2 linked regions of the Variovorax paradoxus genome follow. The protein of the gene in region 1 interacts with the protein of each later gene in a pairwise test. Links are inferred from orthologs where the notes say so. Each region holds a gene or a part of one and is shown on either strand. Other genes may lie near its edges.

Evidence for each region.
Region 2: the proteins of ndk (region 1) and GOQ09_RS03005 interact in binary tests that used the Escherichia coli proteins (3 or more experiments, as listed by UniProt). The link is inferred for Variovorax paradoxus from one-to-one orthologs.

What each region holds. Positions count from the first base shown.
Region 1 is NZ_CP046622.1:2,449,928-2,453,062, forward strand. The notes cover bases 251-3,072. They hold ndk (nucleoside-diphosphate kinase), read left to right. Parts: upstream 251-1,359; coding sequence 1,360-1,785; downstream 1,786-3,072. Other genes in these bases: GOQ09_RS11515 (pseudouridine synthase), read left to right, coding at 251-1,209; rlmN (23S rRNA (adenine(2503)-C(2))-methyltransferase RlmN), read left to right, coding at 1,807-2,958; pilW (type IV pilus biogenesis/stability protein PilW), read left to right, coding at 2,963-3,072. Outside these bases: more of GOQ09_RS11515, read left to right, coding at 1-250; more of pilW, read left to right, coding at 3,073-3,135. UniProt on the Escherichia coli protein: Major role in the synthesis of nucleoside triphosphates other than ATP. The ATP gamma phosphate is transferred to the NDP beta phosphate via a ping-pong mechanism, using a phosphorylated active-site intermediate.
Region 2 is NZ_CP046622.1:649,565-652,834, forward strand. Bases 314-3,270 are described here. They hold GOQ09_RS03005 (uracil-DNA glycosylase), read left to right. Parts: upstream 314-1,416; coding sequence 1,417-2,124; downstream 2,125-3,270. Other genes in these bases: trpD (anthranilate phosphoribosyltransferase), read left to right, coding at 314-593; trpC (indole-3-glycerol phosphate synthase TrpC), read left to right, coding at 620-1,420; tuf (elongation factor Tu), read left to right, coding at 2,642-3,270. In the rest of the region: more of trpD, read left to right, coding at 1-313. UniProt on the Escherichia coli protein: Excises uracil residues from the DNA which can arise as a result of misincorporation of dUMP residues by DNA polymerase or due to deamination of cytosine.

The sequences.
Region 1 (3,135 bases):
CACAAGGTGCTGGCCCAGGCTGGCCTCGGTTCGCGGCTCGAAATGGAAGCGTTGATCCTCCAGGGCCGCATCTCGGTCAACAACGAACCGGCCCACATCGGCCAGCGCATCCAGTACGGCGACCAGGTCAAGATCAACGGCAAGCCCATTCGCTACCGCATCGCGCCGCCTCCGCCGCGCGTCATCGCGTACCACAAGCCTGTGGGCGAGGTCGTGACGCACGACGACCCGCAGAACCGTCCCACGGTGTTCCGCAAGCTGCCGCGCCTGCAGCAGGGCAAGTGGCAATCGGTCGGCCGGCTCGACCTGAACACCGAAGGCTTGCTGTTGTTCAGCAGCTCCGGCGACCTCGCCAACCAGCTGATGCACCCGCGCTTCGGCCTGGAGCGCGAATACGCTGTGCGCGTGCTCGGTGCGCTCAGCGCCGACGAAAAGAAGAAGCTGCTCGAAGGCGTGCGCCTCGACGATGGCATGGCCCAGTTCGGCACCATCGAAGAGGGCGGCGGCGAAGGCTCGAACTGCTGGTACCGCGTCACCATTTCCGAAGGCCGCAACCGCGAGGTGCGGCGCCTGTTCGAATCGGTCGGCCACGCGGTCAGCCGCCTGATCCGCATCCGCTACGGCGCCATGGTGCTTCCGCGCGGGCTGAAGCGCGGTGCCTGGATGGAGCTCGACGAGCGCGACATCAGCGCTTTGTTCCAGGCATCGGGCGGCGGCGCGCCGCGCCCGCAGCAGCAACGCGGCCCGGGCGGGCAGGACGGTGCCGGCGGCGGCCGCAACGGGCGCAACAAGAAGCGCCGCGGCAACAACCGCAACGCCGGCGGCGCGCAGCAGCAGCCCCGCGACATGCGCGATGACGGCCGCGAGGCGCCCATTCCGAACCCGCTCGGCGAAGGCCGGCCGCCGCGTGGAGAGCGCGGGGGGCGCGGCAACCGAGGCGGTGGTGGTGGCGGCAACGCTGGCATGCAGCCGCAAGGCCGCCGTGGCAACAACAACAACCGTGGCAACCGCCAGGGTGAAGAGCGTCCGCCAGGCGGCGCGAACCAGCCGGATCCGATGAAGACCTCGCTCGGCTACATCGGCGCCGACAGCTTTTCGCGCCAGCGCAAGGAGCAACGCCAAGGCCCAGGCCGCCGTGGTGGCGGTCCGGCGGGCGGAGGCTTCGGCGGGCAGGGCGGCCCGGGCGGAAACCGCCGCCGCGGACGCTGAAAGCCAGCTGCCAGCGCAGCCTTTCGCGGGGTTTTCACCAAGGCCCCGGGCTGCGCCGGTTAAAATCAGAGGCTTTGTCGCCGTAGAGTGCAACATATTCGTTGCAGCCGTGACAAAACACTTCAAAATTAAAGCTCAGGAAGCACTTCAATGGCTATCGAACGTACCCTCTCCATCATCAAGCCCGACGCCGTTGCAAAGAACGTCATCGGCAAGATCGTTTCCCGCTTCGAAGCTGCCGGCCTCAAGATCGTCGCCGCCAAGCTGGTGCACCTTTCGCGCAACGAAGCCGAGCAGTTCTACTCGGTCCACAAGGAGCGTCCCTTCTTCAAGGACCTCGTCGAGTTCATGATCTCCGGCCCCGTGTTCGTGCAAGTGCTCGAAGGCGAGAACGCAATCGCCAAGAACCGCGACCTGATGGGCGCCACCGACCCGAAGAAGGCCGCCCCCGGCACCATTCGCGCCGACTTCGCCGACAGCATCGACGCCAACGCGGTGCACGGTTCGGACGCTCCCGAAACCGCAGCGAACGAAGTGGCCTTCTTCTTCGCCGGCCTCAACGTCTACGCGCGCTGAAGCCGTATCCCGGCTGATTTCATGACCACGGCCAACCTGCTCGAATTCGATCTCGAGGGGCTGGCTGCGTTCTGCGAAAAGCTCGGCGAGAAGCGATTCCGCGCCACGCAGCTGTTCCGCTGGATCCACCAGCGTGGCGCCAGCGACTTCGCCCAGATGACCGATCTGGCCAAGTCGCTGCGCGAGAAGCTCGCCACAACCGCTCGCGTCGAGGCCCTCTCGGTTCTCACGCAGCACGAATCCAAGGACGGCACGATCAAGTGGCTGTTCGACGTCGGCGATGGCAATGCCGTCGAAGCCGTATTCATTCCCGAAGACGACCGCGGCACGCTGTGCGTGTCGTCCCAGGCCGGCTGCGCGGTGGGTTGCCGTTTTTGCTCCACGGGGCATCAGGGCTTCAGTCGTAACCTGAGCACGGGCGAAATCGTCGCCCAGCTGTGGTTTGCCGAGCACTTCCTTCGCAAGCACCTGAAACGCGACGAGCGCGTCATTTCCAATGTGGTGATGATGGGCATGGGCGAGCCGCTGCAGAACTACTCGGCGCTCGTGCCGGCGCTGCGCACCATGCTCGACGACAACGCCTATGGGCTGTCGCGCCGCCGCGTGACCGTGTCGACCTCCGGCGTGGTGCCGATGATCGACCGCCTGGGCGCCGATTGTGCAGTGGCCATGGCCGTGTCGCTGCACGCGCCCAACGATGCGCTGCGCGACGATCTCGTGCCGCTCAATCGCAAGTACCCCATCGCCGAACTGATCGGGGCCTGCAAGCGCTACCTGGCGCATGCGCCACGCGACTTCATCACTTTCGAGTACTGCATGCTCGACGGTGTGAACGACCAGCCCGAGCATGCGCGGCAACTGGTGGAACTCGTTCGCACGCATGGCATTTCGTGCAAGTTCAACCTGATTCCGTTCAACCCGTTTCCGGCCTCGGGCTTGCTGCGTTCGCCGCAGCCGCGGGTGCTGGCGTTTGCCAAGACGCTGAGCGAGGCCGGCCTCGTGACCACCGTGCGCAAGACGCGCGGCGACGACATCGACGCGGCCTGCGGACAGCTGGCCGGCGACGTGAAGGACCGCACGCGCGCCGCCGAACGCATGGCCCAGCGCCGTGCCGTGTCGGAGCGCCCTGTTGTTCTGCATCCGGTTCGAAAGACCACCCCCCAGGAGCACTGATCCAATGAGCATGGCCTTTCCGATGACCACCGCGAGCGCGCAGCGGCTGCTGACTGCAAGCTTTGCCGGTGTGGCCGTGGCGTTTCTGCTCGTGGGCTGCGTCAACACGCGGACCACCACCACCAGCCTGGCCGACACCAGCTCGGGCAAGGGTGCGGAGATCGTCACCGAGTCGGA
Region 2 (3,270 bases), 1.8 Mb from region 1 along the record:
CCATCGAGCAGGTGGGCATCGGCTTCATGTTCGCACCCAACCACCATCCGGCCATGAAGAACGTGGCACCGGTGCGCAAGGAGCTCGGCATCAAGACGATCTTCAACATCCTGGGGCCCCTGACCAATCCGGCGGGCGCGCCGAACATCCTGATGGGTGTGTTCCACCCCGACCTGGTGGGCATTCAGGTGCGCGCACTGCAGCGGCTGGGCACCGAGCACGCACTGGTTGTGTACGGCCGCGACGGCATGGACGAGATTTCGCTGGGCGCAGCCACCATGGTGGGCGAGCTGAAGGACGGCGAGATCCGCGAATACGAGCTGCACCCGGAAGACTTCGGCTTTGCCATGTCGAGCAACCGCACGCTGCGCGTGGAAACGCCCGAGCAATCGAAGACCATGCTGCTGGGGGTGCTCGACAATCAGGCCGGTCCGGCGCTCGACATCGTGCTGCTGAACGCAGGCGCGGCCTTGTATGCCGCCAATGTGGCCGATTCGATGGCCGCCGGCATCGAGCGCGCGCGCGAAGCCGTGGCCTCCGGTGCGGCGCGGAACAAGCTGGCCGAACTGGTCAAGGCTTCCACAACGGTTTGAACAACCGCTAAAGACGAAAACAGAACATGTCCGACATCCTCGACAAGATCATTGCGGTCAAGCGGCAGGAAATTGCTGCGGCGCAGAAAAAGAGTCCGCTCGAAGTCGTGCGGTTCGACGCCGAGAGCCGCGTGCTGACGCGCGATTTCGAAGGTGCCCTGCGCGCCAAGATCGCTGCCGGCGAGGCCGCGGTGATTGCAGAGATCAAGAAGGCGAGCCCCAGCAAGGGCGTGCTGCGGGAAGACTTCATTCCGGCCGACATCGCACAGAGCTATGCAGAGGGCGACGGAGAAATCAGCGCGGCCTGCCTTTCGGTGCTGACGGACAAGCAGTTCTTCCAGGGCGGGGTCGACTACCTCAAGCAGGCGCGAGCCTCCTGCGAGCTGCCGGTGCTGCGCAAGGATTTCATCGTCGATCCCTACCAGGTGTACGAATCGCGTGCCATGGGCGCCGACGCGATTCTCTTGATTGCGGCCTGCCTCGACGATGCGCAGATGAAAGACTACGAAGCCATTGCACGCGGGCTGGGCATGGCGGTGCTGGTCGAAGTGCACGACGCGGTCGAGCTCGATCGCGCGCTCAGGCTCAGGACGCCGCTCATCGGCGTGAACAACCGCAACCTGCGCAATTTCGAGGTCTCGATCCAGGCCACCATCGACCTGCTGCCACGGTTGCCGGCCGACAGGCTGGCCGTCACCGAATCGGGCATTGCCACGCGTGAAGACGTGGCCACCTTGCGTGCGGCCGGCGTGCATGCCTTCCTGGTCGGCGAGGCCTTCATGCGCGCCAAGGAGCCGGGCGAGGCACTCGCCGCATTGTTCAAATGAGCCGACCCGATCAGCTGGCGAGCAGCGACCCTGCCGACTGGCCGGTGGCGCCGGGCTGGCAGCCGCTGGTCGATGGGTTCTTCGGCGGCGTCGTGGGGCAGAAGCTGCTGGGTTTCTTGCGTGAGCGCCTCGATGCCGGTGCCGTAATTTTCCCGCCCCAGCCGCTGCGGGCGCTCGAACTGACGCCACCCGAAGACGTGCGCGTGGTGATCCTGGGCCAGGACCCGTACCACGGGCGTGGCCAGGCCGAGGGGTTGGCCTTTTCGGTGGCCCCCGGCGTAGCGCTGCCGCCGTCGCTGCGCAACATCTTCAAGGAGCTTCAGCGCGACCTTGGAGCGGCTCCGCCGCCGTTCCCCAACCCGGGTGGCAGCCTAGTGAAGTGGGCGACCCGCGGGGTGCTGCTTCTCAACACCTGCCTCACGGTGGAAGAGGGGCAGCCGGCCAGCCATTCAGGGCGCGGCTGGGAGGTGCTGACCGATGCCGTCATCCGACATGTATCAGAGGGCGCAAAACCTGTTGTTTTTATGCTGTGGGGCTCGCATGCGCAAAGCAAGCGCGCACTGATCGACATCGACCGACACAAGGTGTTGATGTCGAACCATCCCTCGCCCCTTTCCGCGATGCGCCCGCCCGTGCCCTTCATCGGCTGCGGGCATTTTGGCGAAGCGCGTGCCTGGAGGGAGGCGCACCAGCAAGGCGGCTGATTTCGCGGATAATTCCGGCCAGTTCGCCTCGTGTGGTTCCCGCGTCTTATTGGTGCTGGGGGTTCTGTGAAGTCACAAAACCGTGCTATATTTCGAGGTTCGCCGGAGAGGTGGCCGAGTGGTTAATGGCAGCAGACTGTAAATCTGCCCTCTTACGAGTACGCTGGTTCGAATCCAGCCCTCTCCACCAGCGATGAATTTGGTTTCTAAGAGCGATTGGATCTAGCGCTTTGGGTGCCTTTGAGTGCCCCCGATGCGGGAGTAGTTCAATGGTAGAACCCCAGCCTTCCAAGCTGATGACGCGGGTTCGATTCCCGTCTCCCGCTCCAGAGACCCGGTTCGACGCCGGAAGCGATTGGTTAGACAAAAGCCCTTTTGGCTCAGTGGTAGAGCACTCCCTTGGTAAGGGAGAGGTCGCGGGTCCGATTCCCGCAAAGGGCACCAGTTTTTGGGGGTTGCAACGGCAGCTTTGCAACCCATCTGCATACGTTGAAATCGTTTTTTTCGGAGTCGAAAAATGGCAAAAGGTAAATTCACCCGCACCAAGCCGCACGTGAACGTGGGCACGATCGGTCACGTTGACCACGGCAAGACCACGCTGACGGCTGCGATCGCGACGGTGCTGTCGGCCAAGTTCGGCGGCGAAGCCAAGGCCTACGACCAGATCGACGCGGCGCCCGAAGAAAAGGCCCGCGGCATCACCATCAACACCGCCCACGTCGAGTACGAAACGGCCAACCGCCACTACGCCCACGTGGACTGCCCCGGCCACGCCGACTACGTCAAGAACATGATCACCGGCGCAGCCCAGATGGACGGCGCCATTCTCGTGTGCTCGGCCGCCGACGGCCCCATGCCCCAGACCCGCGAGCACATCCTGCTGGCGCGCCAGGTGGGTGTGGGCTACATCATCGTCTTCCTGAACAAGTGCGACATGGTCGACGACGCCGAACTGCTCGAGCTGGTCGAAATGGAAGTGCGCGAACTCCTCGACAAGTACGAGTTCCCTGGCGACGACACCCCCATCATCCACGGCTCGGCCAAGCTCGCCCTCGAAGGCGACAAGGGCAAGCTCGGTGAAGAAGCCATCATGAAGCTGGCCGAGGCCCTCGACAGCTACATCCCGACGCCCGAGCGCGCCGTGGA